DNA from 4 places in the Paenibacillus sp. p3-SID867 genome. Region 1 is predicted to be linked to each of the others. Evidence: predicted binding sites of a transcription regulator. Region 1 holds the regulator's gene; each other region holds the start of a gene.
What was found. Region 1 encodes Rex, which represses fermentation and respiration genes when NADH is low (regulators of the CRP and FNR family bind a similar motif). Its sites were predicted from a motif close to TTGTGAAATATTTCACAA; they were not measured.
Positions count from the first base shown of each region.

Region 2: the regulator Rex is predicted to act here: its motif matches at 2,957-2,974, upstream of M4D81_RS13470 (DUF438 domain-containing protein).
Region 3: the regulator Rex is predicted to act here: its motif matches at 2,821-2,838, upstream of M4D81_RS15450 (L-lactate dehydrogenase).
Region 4: the regulator Rex is predicted to act here: its motif matches at 2,720-2,737, upstream of pflB (formate C-acetyltransferase).

Region 1 covers NZ_JAMBDM010000024.1:42,308-47,895, reverse strand. The annotation lists gene M4D81_RS30450 (cell wall elongation regulator TseB-like domain-containing protein) at 74-592, opposite strand; gene M4D81_RS30445 (amidohydrolase) at 624-1,925, opposite strand; gene M4D81_RS30440 (redox-sensing transcriptional repressor Rex) at 1,900-2,565, opposite strand; gene dinG (ATP-dependent DNA helicase DinG) at 2,628-5,504, opposite strand.
Region 2 covers NZ_JAMBDM010000005.1:401,306-406,893, reverse strand. The annotation lists gene M4D81_RS13485 (carbohydrate ABC transporter permease) at 1-253, shown strand, start outside; gene M4D81_RS13480 (carbohydrate ABC transporter permease) at 243-1,100, shown strand; gene M4D81_RS13475 (FAD-dependent oxidoreductase) at 1,135-2,490, shown strand; gene M4D81_RS13470 (DUF438 domain-containing protein) at 3,062-4,318, shown strand; gene M4D81_RS13465 (YfjD family protein) at 4,654-5,124, shown strand; gene M4D81_RS13460 (mechanosensitive ion channel family protein) at 5,302-5,588, shown strand, end outside.
Region 3 covers NZ_JAMBDM010000007.1:33,455-39,042, forward strand. The annotation lists gene M4D81_RS15435 (arylamine N-acetyltransferase family protein) at 1-305, opposite strand, end outside; gene pdxR (MocR-like pyridoxine biosynthesis transcription factor PdxR) at 409-1,836, opposite strand; gene M4D81_RS15445 (thioredoxin family protein) at 2,184-2,738, shown strand; gene M4D81_RS15450 (L-lactate dehydrogenase) at 2,990-3,922, shown strand; gene M4D81_RS15455 (LysE family transporter) at 4,009-4,596, opposite strand; gene M4D81_RS15460 (helix-turn-helix domain-containing protein) at 4,715-5,269, shown strand; gene M4D81_RS15465 (ABC transporter permease) at 5,326-5,588, opposite strand, start outside.
Region 4 covers NZ_JAMBDM010000001.1:115,403-120,990, forward strand. The annotation lists gene pflA (pyruvate formate-lyase-activating protein) at 1-355, opposite strand, end outside; gene pflB (formate C-acetyltransferase) at 399-2,645, opposite strand; gene adhE (bifunctional acetaldehyde-CoA/alcohol dehydrogenase) at 2,964-5,573, opposite strand.

The DNA.
Region 1 (5,588 bases):
TGAATACGCTTACAATTATAGAGAAATAAGAGAGGAACCCGCCAATATTAAAGGGCCCCTCTCTGCTTCTTATTTATTGATTTGGAAGAATAATGTCATTACCGATGGTGTTACCGTCTTGAAAACGATAAAACCGATAACCGCGCTGACCGTTGTGTTCATACTGCAGCTGCCAAGCATACTCGCCCTCATACATTCCAGGCAGCAGCCGCTTAATTTCTACGCCAGGCAATTCGTTATAAATCTGATCCCGCATCTGGTCTTCAGACAACCCCGTATTCAGCAAAACGGATTGGACAGCCTCGGCACCTGCAACAGGTACGTTGTCATCCGTAAATTTCACCCATACCATACGGTCTTGATTGTCCTGATCCTTCCCGCTTATCACCCAGTAGTTATTGTCCTCGCCCCACACCGATTTATAGGTCTTCCCGGACGTAACCAATTGGCCATGCTGTTTGGCGGCAGCAATTGCCATTCTTTCTTCATTCCAAGCATCTTTCATCACATATGAATAATAGAGCTGTAAACCAAGCAGTAACAGCAGCACGCCGGATACACTCAGCAATATCCACTTCGTTTTTTTCTTCAAATCCGTCTTCCTCGCTCCCCTTGATTATTCCCTAGAGGGTTGTAAGACGCTCAAAGGCACGCTGCGCTTCCCGGCGGATACGTTCCTCATCGAGAGTAAGACTCGCGCCATTCTTCACTACCTGCTTGCCGTCAACCCATACATGCTCAACATCCTTCGCACTGGCGGAGTAGATAGCATGAGAAATGTAATCCGTCTTCGGAAGGAAGTGCGCCTGATCCGTGTTCAGTGCGATCATATCTGCCTTCATACCTACCGCAAGCGTACCAATATCCGTAAGGAAGGCTGACTTGGCTCCATATTCTGTACCCATCCGAAGCGCTTCGGATGCTGGAATTGCGGTTGGATCCCCGCTTACTCCTTTATGGATCAGTGCGGCCAGCCGCATCTCTTCAAACATATCCAGATTATTATTGCTGGCAGGTCCATCGGTACCCAAAGACACGGTGACCCCGGCTTTCAGCAGTTCAGGCACGCGAGCGATGCCGCTGGCAAGCTTCAAATTGCTGCCTGGATTATGCGAAACCATAACTTGATGTTTGGCCAGAATTTCGATTTCTTCATCGGTTAGATGGACGGCATGCGCAAGCAGCGTTGGACGGGAGAACATGCCAAGCTTCTCTAGATGGGCAACAGGGCGAAGTCCGTAGTCATTTACATTCTGAGCGACTTCCGTTTCCGTTTCGGACATATGCGTATGCAAAGGCAAATTCAAATCATGTGATGCTTGCACGAATTTTTCGATGAAATCCGGCGGGCACGTATAGGGTGCATGCGGTGAGATCATCGTCGTAATCCTACCGTCAGCCTGACCATGCCAGTCTTTCGCGAATGCAACCGCCTCATCCAACTTCTGCTGCTGCACCTCAGGCGGACATAATCCGATGACACCGCGTGTCAGAACGCCGCGCATGCCTGAGTCCTCCACTACCTTTGCAACCTGATCCATATGATCATACATATCCACAAATGTCGTGGTTCCGCCTTTGATCATCTCCAGCACGGAGAGTGAGGTTCCCCAGTATACATCGTCGGCCGTGAATTTGGCTTCCATCGGCCACATTTTTTCCTGAAGCCATACCTGTAGTGCCAGATCGTCGCCATACCCGCGAAGAAGCGACATGGCCGCATGTCCGTGCGTGTTCACCAATCCAGGCAGGAAAAACAGATGGGTTCCGTCGATGATTTCTGTTCCCTCTTGGACAGTCGGCTCTTCTTCACCCAGGTAGGTGATCCGGTCGTTCTCCACGACCATATATCCGCGTAACACGGATCTGCCTTCCTCTAGTACCGCAAACGTTCCGTTTTTAACCATCCACTTCGTTGTCGTCATGTGCTGCATCCTCCTTGCCGTTATCCAAATAATAGGCCAAACTCTGCAAATCGGTAGTAAAATCTGCCGTATGAATCCGGATATGGGATGGAGCTTTCAGGATGGTCGGCGCAAAATTCAGGATAGCCTCGATGCCTGCCGCGATAAGTTGATTCGCTACATTCTGCGCCTCAAAATCCGGAACGGTGATAATCCCGATACGAATGCCGTACTCATGAACCGTCTTCTCCAGCTCCTCCATCGGCTGTACGACCAAATTGTTAATTTTCATACCAACTTTGGGAGAATACGAATCGAAAACCGCCACAATCTTCATATTGTCCTTCAGAAATGCATTGTAATTCGATAATGCATGTCCAAGATTACCGGCCCCAATCAATGCGACATTGATCTTCTGGTCCAGCTTTAGAATCTGGCGAATTTTCTCGATCAGATAAGATACGTCATATCCGATCCCTTTCCGTCCAAAATCACCGAAATACGCTAGGTCCTTACGAATTTGAGCAGGATTGAGGTCCAGTTTCTGCCCCAGTTCCTGGGAGGAAACCGTGGAGACCTCCCTTTTCTGAAGCTCATTCAAATAGCGCAAGTATACAGGTAATCTGCGGACCACGGCTTCCGAAATTTTTTCCGATTTCATGCATGCTCCCCCTAATAATAGGTTAATAACTACATTTGTTTGTGCTCGTTCATGGTTTCACTTTATTCAGCTTGGTTCTCTATGCCTGCCTCTTCCTGCAGCCATTCCGAAATTCGGGGAACGATCCCCTCTGTCGGCATGTGCTCCATCTTCGGTCCAGGCAAGGAATATAAGAAATACTTCCCGTAATAGGATTCAATGACCCGAGTATCGTAGACGATGACAATTCCCTTATCCTGCGCGGTCCGTACCAGTCGGCCAAATCCCTGTTTGAAGCGAATGACCGCTTGCGGAACCGAAAGCTTCATAAACGGGTTCTTCTTCTGCTGCTGCAGAAGCTCGCTCTTGGCTTCGACCAGAGGGTGATTCGGCGGTTGGAACGGCAGCCGGACGATGGCGAGGCAGGTGAGCGCCTCACCGGGTATATCTACCCCTTCCCAGAAGGAGCTGGTGCCCAGCAGAACCGAAGCGCTGCTATCCTGGAATCTCCGGATTAACTTGGTACGGCTGGTTCCGTCCATCCCTTGTCCCAGTACCGTAATATCGCTGGATCCCAGCGCCTCCTTCAAGGGCTCATGCACCTGACGCAGCATGCGGTACGAGGTGAACAGGACAAGCATGCGACCATGCGTTGCGATGGCCGTATCAGCCAATGATTGCACAAGTGTATTCACAAAGAGTGCATCCCCGACCGAGCCCTTCACGCTCGGAAAATCGCGCGGCACAACAAGGAGAGCCTGCTCCCTGTAATTAAACGGGGACGGCAGCAGGACCGTGTTCAGGTTGCCGTTATCTGCCGCTTCCTGAAGACCCAAATTCTCGATCATGAACTGAAACGATTTGTCCACCGACAAGGTCGCCGATGTCAGGATCACGCTTTGTTTTTTGTCAAAAAACAATTCCTTTAAGTGGGTGCTGACATCGACGGGCACCGCATAAAGCTGCAGCGATTTGCCGCGGAAGTTGCCGTTCGCCTCCATCCAGTATACCGTACCCTCATCGTTCAGCGACATGAAGGTCCTCAGGTCCTCGCGGTGTGCCGCCAGGTCCTTAAACAGACCCGATAGGTCTGTTAACAGACTGTCCGCGCTGTAGTCGTCCAGATCTTCCTTCATTTCGGCAATCAGCTTATCACCCTTGCGAACGACATCGCCCAGCGTCAGATGAATTTGATGCTCCAGCTCAGCCAGCGAATTCCAATCCTTCGGCTTCTTCAGAGGCGATAAGCGAAGCGAGAATTGACCGGCATCCCCCGGAGTCGCGTCTCCGCGCTCCGGAAGCAGTCCGAACAATTGATCGCTGAGCCGGTCCCAATTCTCTTTGACGGTGATCAGATCCGGATAAATCCGGTCGATGACGGAAGACCACTCGACAGCCTTCTCATGGGATGACGCTTGCAGCAGCTGGCGAAGAGCCGGAAGCTGACCGCTGCGGCTGTCTTTGTACATACGGGTCAACGTGTGGACAACCGAAAAATATTTCATCTGCAAGCCAAGGTGCTTGCCGGCGACGTCCTCCAGATGATGCGCTTCATCGATGACGAGACGGTCATAACTAGGAAGCAGCTGGTGATTCGCTTTCACGTCGGTGAACAGCTTCGAATGGTTCGTAATGACAACATCCGCGATGCCCGCTTCATGTTTGGCCCTGTGATAATAACATTTGCGGAACCATGGGCAGGCACGGCCCAGGCAGGAATCCGAATCACTGGAAATGGTCTCCCAGAAATCCCCTCCGCGACCGCCAAGGTTCAGCTCCTCATCATCCCCGTTCTCCGTCTGGGTCAGCCAGACCAGCATCTGCGCCGCGGTGATCACATCTTCCTTCGGGGTATGAAAATCTCTTCTATTTATTTTATGTTCAAATTTTCTCAAACACAAATAATGGCCTCTTCCCTTGAAAATAGCCGCTTTAAAAGGAAAAGGAACAACCTGGGTGAGCAGGGGAATATCCCGGTCACGCAGCTGTTCTTGAAGGTTGATCGTATGCGTGCTCACCATAACCTTCTGTTCCTGCTTCACGCTTTGATAAATCGACGGCAGCAAATACCCGAGGGATTTGCCTGTTCCCGTGCCGGCTTCGATCAATAGATGTTTATTGTTATCGAGTGCCTGCATCACTTCCTGGAACATCATGTCCTGGGCATCCCTGCTCTCGTAATGAGGCAGCGTTTCCTTTAGACGTTCACGGACATCATTCATGTATTGCTCAAAGCTTACATCAGCCAAGGGATTAGGCGCCGTCTCATCCCTGGCAGGAGCAATATCGTTCCAATCGTCAACAGCCAGGGCGAATTGACGATAGTACGTATGGGTGTCTCCGGCTTGTACTGCCTGGAGCTCCCTGTCGGCACGGATGCCGTCAAAGAACCAGGCCAAGTCGCTGTCCTCGTCGGCAAACAGGTCGCTTAACCGCTGCACGGTAAGCAGTGGAAGCTCATCGATCTCCTCCAGGCATTTCAGCAGCGCATAGGCTGTGGCAAGTGCATCGCTGTCCGCCTGATGCGGACGGTCATGCTCCAGGCCGAAATGAGAGGACACCATCCCAAGCTGATAAGAAGGCAGCGAGGGAAAACATATTTTTAAGAAGTGCATCGTATCTAGAATTCGGCCGCTGAACGGTAAATAGCCGCAGCGATCGAGTGCATTTTGCAAAAAGTTAAAATCAAAAGCGACATTATGCCCAACCAATACAACATCGTCGAGCATGGGCACGAGTTCCATCATCATTTCTTCCAATGACGGAGCATCCGCTACATCACTGTCGGAAATGCCGGTCAAACCGGTAATAAAAGGAGGGATCGGAATCCCGGGATTGACATAGGTGCCGTATACGCGGGAGATGCTTCGATCCTCTTCGATGATGGCCAGTCCAACCTGAATGATCTCATCTGCTGACTGGTTGCCCGTGGTTTCAAAATCCAATACGGCAAATTTCATTTCGATAAAATCCCTTTCCTCCAGACTAATTAACAGCATACCAGAAGTTGCGGGTTTTGAACATTCCGGGTAAAAAATCCCCGC
Region 2 (5,588 bases), on a different contig from region 1:
GCCGACGATTTTTTTGACCCTGATGATGACCATTATCGGTTCGTTGAAGGTGTTCGGACAAATTTACGTGATGACACAAGGGGGGCCTTCTGGAAGCACGAAGGTGCTCGTCTACAACATTTGGGAACGAGCCTTTAAGCTGTTCGAGTTCGGATATGCTTCTGCGCTGGCTTATGTGCTGTTTGTCATCACCCTGCTGCTTACGCTGGCACAATGGCAGATGAGAAAAAGGTGGGTTCTGAATGAAAGCTAGTCTATTTGCTAAAAGGGGCAACCCGGCAGGCGGGAACCTGTTCCATTATCTGCTGCTGCTTGCCGTTTCGGTGGTCATGATGACCCCGTTCGTGTGGATGGTCTCGACTTCGCTCAAACAGCCGGCTGATGTGTTTGTTTTTCCGCCGCAGCTGATTCCGTCGCCGATACGATGGGCGAATTATGCGGAAGTGCTGGAGACGATCCCGTTCCATCTATTTTATGGCAACAGCGTCTATATCGCCCTTCTGGTTACCGTGGGCACTGTGCTTTTCTCTTCCATGGCGGGGTATTCCTTCGCACGAATTCCTTTTTGGGGGAGAAGCCTGGTGTTTCTGCTGCTGCTGAGCACGATGATGATTCCGAATGAGGTCATTGCCATTCCGATGTTTCTGTTTATGCGTGAGCTGGGTTGGATCAATACGCATTTACCGCTGATTATTTTGCCTATATTCGGCGCAGGCGGTGTGTTCGGGGTGTTTGTGATGCGGCAATTTTTTCTGGGGATTCCGAAGGAGCTGGAGGAGGCGGCGATGATCGACGGCTGCTCGAGGCTGCGGATTTATTCCACAATCATGATGCCGTTAGCAAAACCTGCAATCGCCACGCTGATCATTTTCACGTTTTTGACGAGCTGGAACGATTTTTTTGATCCGCTGATCTTTATTAATGACCGTAAGCTGATGACTTTGCCGCTGGGATTATCGCTGTTTACCGACGAGTCGGGGACATCGTGGCATCTGCTGATGAGCGCTTCGGTTATGGCGACATTACCACTGCTCATTGTGTTTTTCTTTGCGCAGAAGCAGTTTGTCGAAGGGGTATCCATGACGGGTCTCAAGGAATAGCGTAAATAACGCTTAAAAGGAGGAGTAAAAAGAGATGGACAGCAGGACACGGATCATGGAGGCGGACGTGGTAGTTATAGGTGCGGGGCCGGCGGGCATTGCCGCCGCCATTGCCGCCGGCAGGCAGGGGGCAAGCGTCATCTTGATTGAACGGTACGGGTTTGTCGGCGGGATGTCTACGGCTGCCGGAGTTTATCCTTGGATGACGTTTCATACACAGCAAGGGGAACGGGTCATCGGCGGTATTGCACAGGAAATTGTGGAGCGCCTGATGGAGCGAGGGGGCTCGCCCGGCCATCTTCGCGATACCGTCGGTTTCGTGAATACGCTGACGCCGTACCATCCAGAGATATATAAGGTGCTTGCCGTCGATATGCTGCGCGAAGCGGGGGTGAAGCTCGTCTCGCACAGCTTCGTTGACGAAGTCGGACGTGAAGGCGAATACATCCAGTCCGTGACCCTTACTGGAAAATCGGGGCGAATCAAGGTTGACGGGAAGATGTTCGTCGATGCGTCCGGGGATGCGGACGTCGCTTATCTGGCGGGAGCACCGACGCTTCAGGGGCGCGAAAGCGACGGGCTGTCGCAGCCGATGACGATGAAATTCCGGATGCGGGGTGTTGACGTGGAGGCGATTCGGAAGGCGATGCTTGCTGATCCCGACAATTTTTATCACAAGACGCCGTTTGCCGAACTAGAGAATGAGCGTATTCCGCTCACGGGGGTTTCCGGCTTTTATAAGGAGTGGAAGGCTGCCGAGGTCCCGATCAACCGCGACCAGGTTCTGTTGTTTATCGGACCGGAGAAGGATGAGGTGCTGATTAACTGTACGCGGGTACAAGGCTTAAGCGCGACCGATGTCGAGGAACTGACTTTGGCGGAGGAGGAAGGGCGCAAGCAGGTGCTGATGATGGCGGGATTTTTGAAATCGCGGGTGCCCGGATTTGCCGAGGCCTCCATTTCCTCGGTTGCCCCCCAGATCGGAATTAGGGAGTCGCGCCGAATCGACGGTCTGTATCGGTTAACGATGGAGGACGTGGTGACGGGACGACATTTTGAAGACGGCATTGCGAGGAGCGGTTATCCGGTTGACTTGCATGATCCGTCAGGCAAAGGGATCATGGAGGCTACCATCGAGAATGACGGTTCCTACAGCATTCCTTACCGCTGCCTGGTGGCCCGAGGGCCAGTAAATCTGCTCGCGGCGGGGCGTTGCATTTCCACCACGCATGAAGCACTGGCGACCACGCGCTTGACGCCAAGCTGCATGGCTACGGGAGAAGCGGCGGGCACGGCGGCGGCCCTGGCCTGCAAGGCGGGAATCACTGCGGCGGAAGTCAATGCATCGCAGCTCAGGGAGATGCTGTACGCCCAAGGGGCGATTGTGTAAAGAGACGCGGGCTAGCCCCGCTCCGGTATAAACCTGGGGCGGCTCCGTATTTTTGTAGTGTGTTTGAGGGGGACTGCTTTTTTGCATTTCCTTAAAGCTCGTTTGTAGGTTTCCTTGTTGATTCAGACGAAGAAATTCAAAAGAGCATTGCTGATTCAGAAGTACGAATTGTCTAAAAATCTATGTAATCGTCATCAGCCTGTGTTCGGGTTGGTGGAGCCTTGGTAAAAGAGTGTTACGGATTTTTCACTATAGGGGTTCGACCCCCTTCTATACATACAATAATGAAGCGACCGTAACTGGTCGCTTTTAGTTTATGGTCCCCGATGCAAATTCGGAAACAAGGGTTGTTACGTATTTATGGCTGAGCGGACTTCGTTCAGTCGTGCGGCCATTCCGTCAAGCGGGTAAAGATTTTTCGAAGATGACGTATCACCTTTCTATGTTCAATGAATCTTCATTCCCTATGTGCTTTTAATCACAAGTCACGGTGCATGAGAATGCTAGTTTAGAGATGTAAACAAGATAGAGCTTAATCTTTATATATTGAAACAAAACAGAGGTGATGAACATGAGTGAATTAATTAATAACCGTGAGGAAGGAATTTCTGCTCATCGAACTGCCCGGCTACATTTGCTCAAGGAAATCATTAAAGAGCTTCACCATGGAAAAAGCGTGGAGGAAGTAAAGTCAAAATTCAACCAAGCTGTAGGCGAAATATCGGTTGATGAAATATCGGAGCTGGAGCAAGTGCTGATGCAGGAGGAAGGAATCCCGGTAACCGAAGTACAGCGACTGTGCAGCGTGCATGCTGCGGTATTTAAAGGTTCCATCCAAGACATTCACAGAGCCCATAAGCCTGAAGAGCAGCCTGGACATCCTGTGTTTACCTTTAAGATGGAGAACCAAGAAATCGATCGACTGGCAAACTTCAAAATCGCACTGCATCTGGATCAGTTTCTTAAGGATCAAGGAGAGGCAAATCGCCTCAAATTGCTGGAGGATTTCAGTCTCCTCTATGATGTAGACAAACACTACAGCCGCAAAGAAAATTTGCTGTTTCCTTTTCTTGAGAAATACGGAATTTATGGACCGACCAAGGTGATGTGGGCAGTAGATGACGGTATCCGAATGGGCATAAAAGAAGTGAAATCCAAACTTACTCATTTTGATGGGCATGCCGAGATCGTAGTGGATCTGGCCAGACGCGTCTTAAACGAAGTTACAGAAATGATCTATAAAGAGGAACATATCTTATTACCTATGGCTCTGGAAAAGTTAACGGAGGATGAATGGCTTCAAATTGCTGCCCAAAGCGAAGAGGTCGGTTATTGCTTGATTGCGCCCGATCAACAATGGAATCCTGAAAGAGCAGCTGAGCCTGGCGCAGATCAGGGATTGGCGTCTTCTCCGCTGCAAGAGGGATATATCCGAATGAGTACAGGCATTTTATCGGTCAAACAGATGGAATCCATTTTAAATCATTTACCGGTCGACCTAACCTTTATCGATGAACATGATATCGTTCGATATTTTTCCCAGGGCAAAGAACGAATCTTCGTTCGTACCAAAGCGGTGATCGGCCGAAGTGTTCAGAACTGCCATCCTCCGCAAAGCGTTCACGTCGTCAATCAGCTGCTTGCTGATTTCAAAGCAGGTGTCAAAGATGCAGAGGATTTCTGGATTCCGGTTAAAGATAAATTTGTCTACATTCGCTATTTTGCCGTAAGGGATGAAGAAGGGAACTATTTAGGCACGCTGGAATTCACTCAAAACATTAAACCGATTCAGGAGCTCACCGGTCAAAAACGGATTCTCTCTCCGTAAGTGTATAGAAAACATCTTGACTAACGCGATCCGGCGAATTGTGGTTTCAAGCAGCCACGCTTCGCCATCATACATACTAAAGGGGCTGTCCCGAATGTCATTGTAAATGACGGAGACACGGCCCCTTTTTTCATTTAGTCAAACATAAAGAAACCGCTCTTTGATAAAATGGAGGTACCACCCAACCATAAACCAAAACGAGACGGTTTCTTGGTACATTCATCGCGCCGTTGTACGGTTGGAGCCTTTGTTGGTGATGGCGCAGCTAAAGTGGTCAAAAATAGAGTTCGCTGGATTCGCGGACTATTCAAATAATTTCAGAAAGGCGCTAAATCATGAACGCGATATCTTATCGGAAATCCGTAGCATGGGGCAAAGCACTTGGCAGTTTACTGTTTGTGCTGGCCTGCCTGTTTCTGTTGTACGCGGCTTTTTTTATGGATACTTCCTTTATTCGTAAGTTTTTTTGTATCACATCAGCCATAATAGGGATTCCGTTTTTTGGAGGATATTTGCTTGTCAGCTTGCCAAAGGCACTGAATTCAGACACGCAGCTGCTCACCTACGATCAAAATTCCATTTCAGATGGAATGCGGACCGTGGCCTGGACGGAGATTACAAGTATCAGCTACAGCGGACCATCCATTCGGAAGTGGCTGCTTCCGAAATTTCCTGTGCTTATTTTTCATTTGAAAAACAGAGAGACCTGGACCGTGAATACGTATTATTTGTTAACCGATACTGAAATTCAGTCTGTCATGAAGCGCCTGCGGGGGCTAATCAGCCGTAACGGAAAGGAAACGTAATAGATCGGATCGAATCAGACTAAAAGCGCACCGAATCGGTGTTCTTTTTTGTTTTCCTCACAGACTTACCAAGCATCTTCCAAATCAACCCAGCGATGTCTTATCTTGAACTTTGCGTAGTACTAGAATCTCCTCTATAATAATAGGCTAATCTTAAACTGCATTCAGGAGGAAACAATGGACTTTATCAAAAATCAACTAGACGGATATGGCATGAGCGAACAAACCATTGGATATCTTTCGAATATGATCATGGTCGTATTTATCGCGGTGATCTCCATACTGGCTAATTTCATAGCCAAAAAAATCGTGCTGAAGACGATTATTCATATCGTCAACAACAATCGGTACACGTGGGACAATATCATCGTAGAGAAAAAAGTGTTCCACAAGCTGTCGCATCTCGTACCGGCAATCATTATTTATTTTTCGGCGTCCATCTTTCCGGCTTATCAAGTTTTGAT
Region 3 (5,588 bases), on a different contig from region 1:
GGTTCTTGCCCTAAAGGCTGTACTCCTGCCCGATGCCAATATACCTTATAACCTAAGGCTCGAAGAAGCGCGGTAAAGGCTCCATTCAGATGAAAACAATAACCGCTTCGATGATGGATCATAAGTTGTACCGATTCCTCTATATCGATGGATGTCGGTTTCCCGGCAAAAATATCCAAGGTCTGCCAAGGTATTTGTGCCACGTGGGCTTTATGCAGCTCGAATAAATATTCCTTCGTCGGTTCCTGAATATCCGAAATGCCTAAACGGTTTAAATATGCCCTTACCTCACTTTGGGTGATCATAGCATGCACTCCTACTTTTTTTGCTTATCATAAACAAGGAACTGACCCTTATGAAATGGTCAGTTTCAACATTTTATAAAAGACAGGTATAAACAAGCCGTGTTCAATCCATGTTCCAGGCCTTCTGCAGAAGCCGTATCCCCTTTTCCATGTCAGCTGCGTTCAAGCTTGCAAATCCCATATATAACCTCGGGAACATATTCGCATCTTGCTGATGGTTCATCCACATTTTTCGCAGGTCGTACACGATAACCCCGACGTTTGCCGCCCTCTGAATCAATTCCTCCGAGGACACTTCTTTTTTGACGATGAGCTGAATATGGAGCCCTGAATTCTGACCCGTAATTTCAACAAACCTGCCGAGATAAGTCTCAATCAACTCAATCAACTGATGATGTCTCTTCCTGTACAGATTACGAACTTTACGAATATGACGGTACCAATGCCCCTGTTCAAAAAACGCGGTCATTGCCCACTGTTCCACGCGTGAAGGGGCAAATAATACTTCCTGACGTTTGTGGGATATGTGATTCAGCAGCGCCGGTGGCAGAACGAGATAGTTCATACGCAGTGTCGGAGTCAACACTTTCGAGAACGTGCCGGCGTATATGACCCGCCCATTATGATCCAATCCTTGCAGGGAAGGAATCGGTTTTCCCTGGTAACGAAACTCACCGTCATAATCGTCCTCGATAATGTATGCATTTCTGGTATTGGCCCACTCCAGTAATCGTTCCCGCTCCGGATAAGGCATGATGCTTCCCGTCGGGAATTGGTGAGATGGCGTTACATATACGAGCTGTGCGTGGCTGCTCTCCAGCTGGTCAAGCGAGATTCCCTTATCACTAAGCGTAATCGGAAGTAAATCACAGCCATTCAAGTGAAATTGATCTCGTACCAAGCTGTAACCCGGCTCCTCAACCGCAATATGCTTAAGTCCTGGAAGTACTCTCGTAAGTAGCCCCATGCTATAGGCCGTGCCGGCGCCGATCACAATTTGATCAGGTGTTGAAATAACCCCTCTGGAATTTCGCAGATATTCCGAAACCACGGTGCGAAGCCCGTATTCGCCCTGCGGATCCCCATACATTCCCATTTCACTCACGTGCTGTTCCAACGCTTCCTTGAGCATTTTATTCCAGGTTCGTACCGGAAAAGACGCTTGATCTAATCGAGTGGGATTAAAGTCAATAACGCCTTGATCTTGATTCAAGTGCCCGTTGGAATGCATAACTGACATCGTTGTTATAGAGGGGGTCTGCTGTTGATGATGGTGAGATAGTTCCTTGTATGGATTTATGACATATAGCCCCGACCTCGGTTTGCTGATCACATACCCTTCTGACGTTAACATTTGATAAGCCGTCTCGATCGGTGTTTTGCTTATATTGAGCTGAAGCTGGAGGGCGCGAACGGAAGGCAATCGTTGTCCGTCGGGAATGACCCCATTACGGATACCCTCACGAATTTGCAGATATAACTGCTGGTATAATGGGAACTCGCTTTGCTCCGGTAGAAGAATATCAAACAAGTGGGACCACCTCAGGCATTATATTAATAAAATTTACTGTCGTAATGGTAGGTATGTTTAATGAATTATACATGAAACTCAGCCCATGTAGCGCATCCTATTTCACGAATCGCTTCATTCGGTAACACAACCTTCAGTATATCTGACTTTCATAAACAGATAAAAACTGACCATTTCTGTATGGTCAGTTTTGTCTTAAGCTAACGTTAAATTGGATGTATCTCAATATGAATCTATTACGTTATGAAAGGACGTATGATCCTATGTCTCATCCCCTCCATCTCCAACAAAAGATCGGCCAGGGTTTAACGCCTCTCCAATTCATGGAGAATATGAAGATTCGGGAAATGAAATTGAGCAGAATCCCAAATACGAAGGAACTATTCAGACAAGTATATGATCGCTTCCAGTGGGAGAACAAAGAGACCGAGCGATTCTTTACTTCTGAGCGAAACCCATTCAACCATCTGCACTGCCTGATTCTCTGTACGGATTGGTGCCCGGATGTCATATGGAATGTGCCTGTCCTATTTAAAATATTGGAATATAGCCGAATTCCGTCCGACGTGCTCATCATGGAAGATCATATGGAAACAATGGACCTATTTCTAACGGATGGCGGACGCGCACAGCCGATTGCTGTCTTCCTCCATGCAAGCACAGGAGAAGTACTCGGAACTTGGGGCGCTCGTCCGGCGTATATCCAGAACGTTATGGATGAGTTCAAGAGGAACCACCCCGATAAACAAGCTGCATCCTATCAAGAGCAACTGGACCAAACGTACATGAAGATCGGAGAGCTATACCATGAGGGTAATGAATATCAGAGGGTCATGATTCAGGAAATAAGGCAACTGCTTGCTTCGTTTATACCTGATAGAATTACCGATAATAACCTGTGACCGCGTTTGGCATAAGCGTGATCCCCTCCCCTGATGAATGTGTATGGTTTCTGACAGTGTCAAAGTTAAAAATGAACACACAGGATGAAATATATCACAATCCCGCTGCTTAAATCTTCCTGAATATGTTATCATTACTATCGATGAAGCCTTAGGGATTCACTGTTCCGGCAGCCTTTTATTAGGGTAATTCATCAGAAGTATACCATTCACCAAATTTCATTAACTCAGTACAAGGGAGCGAAACACTTATGACACAAAATGGAGCTCAGCGTCCGTCCCGCGTGGTGATCATCGGTACAGGAGCTGTGGGAGCAACGACTGCGTACACCTTATTCTTACGCGAAAGAGTATCTGAACTGGTATTAATCGATGCGAACCATGACAAAGCGCTTGGTGAAGCCTTGGATATGAATCACGGCCTCCCCTTTGCCGGAGGCGTCAAGCTGTGGGCTGGAGATTACAGCGATTGCAAGGATGCCGACATCATTGTCATTGCCGCAGGCTCCAACCAAAGACCCGGCGAGACGCGAATTGACTTATTGAAGCGAAATACGGCGATATTTGACGATATTATCCAAAACATCGTGAAATACAATGACCACGGCATCATTCTTGTGGCTACGAATCCGGTGGATATTCTCTCTTACGTCACGTTGAAGAAGAGCGGCTACCCGGTCAATCGCGTGATCGGCTCCGGTACCTTGCTGGATAGCGCCCGTTTCCGGTATTTGATTGGTCAAAACAAAGGCATTAATCCGCGCAGCATTCACGCCCATATCGTCGGGGAACACGGTGATTCCGAATTGCCGCTTTGGAGCATTGCCAACATCGCGGGGATCGGAATCGATCTGACTGACGGTGAAAAAGAAGATATTTTCGACCGCACCAAGAATGCGGCTTATGAAATCATTAACGCCAAGGGTTCCACCTCCTATGCAATCGCGTTGGCACTCGATCGGATCATCGTCTCCATTTTGCAAAACGAAGGTTCCGTTCTCAATGTATCCACGCTGCTCACGGACTACCACGGTGTGTCTGATGTATACTTAGGCGTGCCTTGTGTGGTTGATCGTACAGGCGTTCGGGAAATTCTGAATCTCGAGTTTAATGACGAGGAATTAACCCAATTTCATGCATCTGCTAACAAACTGAAAGAGCAGATCTCCAACATTTTCGAATAAAACAAAGCAAGGCTTTCCGGATGTGTGATTCGGGAAGCCTTGTACTTTTGGCTGAGGTGCGATGACCTTACGATGTAGCTAGACAATCAGTTCGTGGCATAAATAGAAAAGGCGCTGTAAAGCAGAAGCAATCCCATCGATATATTAAACGGGCGCTCATATCGAGATAACAGATGCTGGAACAGCGAACCGAATAGCGCCCAGGTCATGTTGGCACAAATGCCGACGATCGTGAGCAAGAACGAGTAGGATATCAACTGGGCATGGGAAGTAGAGATCGGCATGACAAAGGTCGATACAGCTGTTATCCCGTATAAAATAACCTTCGGATTCATGAACTGGAAGATGAACCCGAAATAAAAGGTATTGAATCCACGAGCCTTATCATCTGCATGAGAGGGCTTGCTCTGCATGATTTTTATGGCAAGATAGATCAGATACACGCATCCGATGATATTCATAACAAACCTGATCTTCGGGATGAATGGATATAATACCAGATTGAAATAGCTGGACAACAGCATAATGACCAAGCATCCAGCTGCTACCCCTCCGATAAAGCGCATCGTTTTCTTAAATCCGTGGCTCCGTGCATTCGTCATCGAAATGATGTTGTTGGGTCCGGGCGTAAATGAAGCGACAATCGCATAGGTAAGCAGCGCAACGATGAACACGCGCTCCCTCCTTTCGCGTATGTTATAGTAGTAATAATTGTACGTTATAGCGTCTGTACGTTATGATTATACAATATGTATGTTATAACGCACAATCCAAAAAAGGCGGTGTTTGATGTTGAAGCCGATTCATTTAGTATTGGCGAATAATATGAAGCTGCTAAGGGAGCAAAGGAAGCTAAGCCTGGATAAAGTCGCGGAGATGACCGGAATCAGCAAAACGATGCTGGGCCAGATCGAACGAGGAGAATCGAGTCCCTCTATTACAACCGTATGGAAAATTGCGAACGGGTTAAAGCTCTCTTTTACGTCTTTGATTAATGAGCCTCAATCCGAAACGGTCGTGGTATCTCAAGAAGAGGTGCAAGCGCTGGTGGAGGATCACGGAAAAGTTCGAATTTATCCTTATTTCCCTTTTGAGGAAGGGCGGCGCTTTGAAATGTATTCGTTAGAAATGGACTGTGGCGGTTATTTAAGTGCAGAGGCTCACATTGAGGGGACGGAAGAATTTATTACTGTTTTCGAAGGAGAGCTCACCATTCGTGTCGAAAACGAGGAATATACGGTGACTCCTGGTAAATCCATTCGATTTAAGGCCGATAAACCGCATGTTTACCATAACTCCGGCGCCTCCATGAACCGATTAAGTATGGTGATCCATTATTCCAAATGAAAAAGCCGCAGCCCCTTCATAAGAGGGAGCTGCGGCTTCGTATAATAGTACTACGTTCATCTACGGAGTGAGTTCGTACTGACTACCCCGTAACGGGACAACCACTTGCGCCCCAGCAGACCTACGGCACGGTCCGTTATGAACCCCATCAATCCCAGACAAATCAAACCGACAAAAATCCAATCCGTACGGAAGAACAAACGTGAATTCCAGATCAGATACCCCACGCCTTCATTCGAAGCAATCATCTCTGCCCCGATAATCGCCATGAACGAGGTTCCCATGGCAAGCCGGATGCCGGTGAACATAAATGGGATCG
Region 4 (5,588 bases), on a different contig from region 1:
GCAATTCCGATATTTTCTCCGGTTCATTATAGCCGTTGCTGTCCAGCGTCGTATGCAAATTCCAGCGGCGCTTGACTTCCTTGAACAGCTCCGTGACATAAGGATACTGCAATGTCGGCTCACCGCCGGAGACCGTTAACCCGCCGCCCGATGAACGGTAGTAGCTCAGATAAGGCTCCATCTCAGCCAATACGTCATCTACCGTCATCTCGCGTCCTTCATGCAGTCCCCAGGTATCCGGATTATGGCAGTATTGACACTTCAAGAGGCAGCCCTGCATGAAGAGCACAAAGCGGATACCCGGACCGTCCACCGTTCCGAATGTTTCTATGGAGTGTACATGACCTTTTAGCATGGTGCGTCATCCTTTCCGTATCCGCTATGGTAGTCTTCCATCCTTACATCGATCCGTGGAACGTACGGTTGATAACGTCAAGCTGCTGTTCGCGCGTCAGTTTGACGAAGTTGACCGCATAACCGGATACCCGGATCGTTAACTGCGGATAATTCTCCGGATGCTCCATCGCATCCATCAGCTGCTCCCGGTCAAATACGTTGACGTTCAGATGGTGCGCTTTGCTGCCAAAGTAACCGTCCAGCATCGCAACCAGGTTGTTCACGCGGATATCACTTTCCTTGCCAAGAGCTTTCGGCACGATCGAGAACGTATTCGAGATGCCGTCGAGACTGTCCTCGTATGGCAGCTTGGCCACGGAGGTCAGCGAAGCGAGAGCTCCCTTCTTATCGCGTCCGTGCATTGGATTCGCGCCCGGCGCAAACGGCTCGCCTGCCTTACGTCCATCCGGCGTGGTTCCTGTCTTCTTGCCGTATACAACGTTCGACGTAATCGTGAGCACCGATTGCGTTGGCATGGCATCACGGTATGCCTTGTGCTTGCGAATCATGCTCATGAAGGCCTCGACCAGCTCAACAGCGATGCTATCCACGCGATCATCATTGTTGCCATAGCAAGGGAACTCGCCCTCGATTTCAAAATCCACCGCAATCCCTTGCTCGTTGCGTACCGGCTTCACCTTCGCATATTTAATTGCGCTCAGTGAATCCGCTGCTACGGACAAGCCTGCAATGCCGCATGCCATCGTGCGCAGGATATCCCGGTCGTGAAGCGCCATCTCGATCCGTTCATAGCTGTATTTGTCATGCATGTAATGGATAACATTGAGCGTATTCATGTAGAGCTTCGCAAGCCATTCCATCATCGGCTTGAATCGCTTCATGACTTCATCATAACTCAGAACTTCCGCGGTAATGGCCGGATATTCCGGTCCAACCTGGGCGCCGGATTTCTCATCTCTACCGCCGTTAATCGCATAGAGCAGCGCTTTGGCGAGGTTTGCTCTGGCTCCGAAGAACTGCATCTGCTTTCCGATGCGCATTGCGGATACGCAGCAGGCGATGCCGTAATCGTCTCCGTAGATCGGGCGCATAAGATCATCGTTCTCGTATTGAATCGAGCTGGTTTCGATCGAAACTTTCGAACAATATTTTTTGAAGGCTTCCGGCAGCTTCTCCGACCATAGCACCGTCAAGTTCGGTTCCGGAGCAGGCCCCAAATTGTACAGGGTGTGCAGGAAACGGAAGCTGTTCTTGGTCACTCTCGTTTCACCATTTACCGACATACCGCCGATGGATTCCGTTACCCACGTCGGATCCCCGCTGAACAGCTCGTTATAATCCGGCGTACGCAGGAATTTCACGATCCGAAGTTTCATTACGAAATGGTCGACCAGTTCCTGGGCTGTTTCTTCCGTCAGCCTGCCTTCAGCCAGATCCCGTTGAATATAAATATCAAGGAAAGAAGATACCCGGCCAAGCGACATCGCAGCGCCATTCTGCTCCTTGATTGCGGCCAAATAACCGAAATACAGCCACTGGAATGCTTCCTTCGCCGTATTCGCAGGTTTGGAAATGTCATAACCATGCATAGCCGCCATTTCCTTCAGTTCCTTGAGCGCCCGCATTTGTTCAGACAATTCTTCCCGCAAACGGATGATCGGCTCATCCATCGCATCCACTTCAAGCTCGGCGAGTTCTCTCAATTTGTCCTGGATCAGCGCGTCCACGCCGTATAACGATACTCTGCGATAGTCACCGATGATACGGCCGCGGCCGTAAGCATCGGGAAGACCCGTAATAATCCCGGCCTTGCGCGCTGCTCTCATCTCAGGAGTGTAGGCATCGAACACACCTTGGTTATGCGTTTTGCGTATGCCGTTAAAGATGTCCACAACCGCCTGCGGCATTTCAAAGCCGTATGCGTTGCACGCATCAATCATCATCCGGATCCCGCCGAAAGGCTGGATCGAGCGTTTGAACGGCTCATCGGTCTGAACGCCGACAATCTGTTCCTTATCCTTATCCAAATAGCCGGGTTGATGGGAGGTGATGGTTGATGGTGTATGGACATCCACATCCAGAACCCCGCCGTTCTCCCGTTCCTTCTTGGTTAAATCCGATACGATATCCCACAGCGCTTTGGTGTTATCTGTGGGTCCTGCCAAAAATTCATCAGAGCCATAATAGGGAGTAATGTTCTCTGCAATAAAATCATTAACGTCAATTCGCTTGGTCCATTTACCTGATTTAAAACCTTTCCAGCCTGCTTCTTTTTCAATCACCGACATATTGAATCCCTCCTAGATTTGCTGGGGCTTGCAAGGACAGGCGGGGCCACACCTTGATCTATCTCAGATCTTTAATGTGATTATTTTCACGATCAATAGTGCCACTACCCCGCCTTGTGCCTTCAAGTTTCTATATCAAAGATCTGAGATTCAGCTTCCTTCTACACCTTTATTGTAGTCCTGTTGATCTCCTACATCTGTGATAATAATCACAAACTTATCTTTTCCCGTGATTTTTATCACTCTGAACCTTGTTTTGCATACCTTGTCTAAAAATCTATATGGATCTTCACGATCGGCGTTTAGATTCTATCTTGTCTAGAACCGGCCGTAGAATGCATTGCGGTAAACTTCTACGAGCTCTGTCACCAGCGGCAGCTTCGGATTGCTCGTTGTACACTGGTCTTCAAAAGCCCGGTCCGCCAAATGCTCAACATTTTTCTCGAAATCTTTAGGGTCGATGCCAAGCTGCTGGAACGACTCCTCGATCCCGAGCTTGCTGTTCAGCTCCCGGATTGCGCCAATCAGACTGTTCACGCCCTCTTCCGTCGTTCTTGCCGGCAGTCCGAGAATCCGTGCGATTTCAGCATATCTCTCATCAGCCACAAAGTGGGTGTATTTAGGCCATGCAGCGAATTTCGTTGGCTTCTTCGCGTTGTAACGAATGACGTGAGGCATCAGGATCGCATTGGTGCGTCCGTGCGCCGTATGATACTGACCGCCCCACTTATGCGCAAGACTGTGGTTGATGCCAAGGAACGCATTCGCAAAAGCCATGCCGGCAAGCGTCGAAGCATTATGCATTTTTTCGCGGGCAAGTTTGTCGCCGGTAAGCGCCGACTGCTCAAGATACTGGAACACCAGCTGTATGGCCTTGATGGCAAGCCCATCCGTATAATCGCTGGCCATCACCGATACGTAGGCTTCAATTGCATGTGTCAGAACGTCCATGCCGGTATCGGCTACCGCCGTTTTAGGCAGCGTGTAAACGAATTCCGGATCGATAATCGCCACATCCGGTGTCAGCTCATAATCAGCCAGCGGGTACTTGGTATTCCCCAGCCCTTTGTCCGTGATGACGGCAAACGAAGTTACTTCCGAGCCCGTTCCCGACGTTGTTGGAATGGCAACGAACTTCGCTTTCCGTCCTAGCTTCGGATATTTATAGACCCGCTTGCGGATATCCATGAATTTTTGCTTCAGATTGTTAAAATCCGTATCCGGATATTCATAGAACAGCCACATGGCTTTCGCTGCATCCATTGGCGATCCGCCGCCGAGGGCGATGATGCAGTCCGGCTGGAATCTTGCAAGCATTTCCGTTCCGCGTTCTACGGTCGTTGTCGAAGGATCCGGCTCAACCTCCGAGAAGACTTCGATGGCTACCGGCACTCTGCGCTGACGCAGATAGTGCTCTACCCGCTCCACATAACCCAGCTTCACCATCATGGGGTCGGTAACGATAGCGACACGGGTGATTTCCGGCATTTTCGCAAGATACTGCGTCGAGCCTTTTTCAAAGTAAATTCTGTCCGGCACTTTAAACCACTGCATATTCACGGTTCTGCGGTTCACCCTTTTCACGTTGATTAAATTGACTGCCGTCACGTTCGACGAAGTGGAATTACGTCCATACGAACCGCAGCCCAGCGTCAGCGATGGCAGATTCGTGTTGTAGATATCGCCGATACCGCCTTGCGAAGAGGGTTGATTCACCAGGATACGGCAGGTTTTCATCCGATCCGAGAATTTCATGATGATGTCCTCATTGTGCGAGTGGATTACCGACGAGTGGCCCATGCCGCCAAAAGCAACCATCTCCTCAGCGCGCGTTATGCCCTCTTCCGCATCTTTCACTTTATAGCAGGCCAGCACCGGGCTAAGCTTCTCGGCAGACAACGGATAGGCAGGTCCGACTCCCTCCAGCTCGGCGACCAGGATCTTGGTGCTTTCCGGTACCTCGAAACCGCAAGCCTCTGCTATCTTAGCTGCCGGCTGTCCGACGATAGTAGGATTTACCGCACATTTATCCGATATCATCGCATGCGCAGTCAGTTTCGCCAGCTCTTCCTTGTTGACGAAATAACATCCGCTGGCAATCATTTTTTTCTTCACTGTATGATATATAGGCTCCTCGATAATGACAGCCTGCTCGGAAGCGCAGATCATGCCGTTATCAAAGGTTTTGGACAAAATCAAATCGTTCACTGCCTGATCCAGATCCGCGCTCTTCTCTATAAAACAAGGCACGTTTCCTGGTCCTACGCCCAGGGCAGGCTTGCCGCAGCTGTATGCCGCTTTGACCATCGCCGAACCGCCTGTAGCCAGAATGCAGGCAACGTCAGGATGATTCATCAGTGCATTGGTTTTATCCATGGAAGGAGCTTCGATCCACTGGATGCAATCGGCAGGAGCACCTTGCTTCACGGCGGCATCCCGCAGTATCCGTGCGGCTTCCCGGCTGCAGGCCTGCGCGGATGGATGGAATCCGAAGATGATCGGGTTTCTTGTTTTAATGGAGATCAGTGCCTTGAATATCGTCGTTGAGGTCGGATTGGTTACCGGTGTTATCCCCATGATAATTCCGATCGGTTCTGCTATTTTTTGAAAGCTGTCATAGACGTTGTCTTCAATCATACCTACGGTTTTGTCGTATTTAATGCTGTTGTGGATATACTCCGTGGCAAACAGGTTTTTGATGATCTTGTCTTCGTACACGCCGCGTCCCGTTTCCTCAACCGCCATTTTCGCCAGCTGCATGTGCTTCTCAAGGCCTGCCATGGCCATGGCCTGTACAATCCCGTCGACTTGCTCCTGATTCAATTCCATTAACTTTTCTTTGGCCCGATTCGCCTTGTCAATCAGCCCCTGAATGTACTCCGACGCTGTTTGTCCTTTTACTTCCACCATTCCTTTGCTCACAGCCATATCTCTCATCCTCCC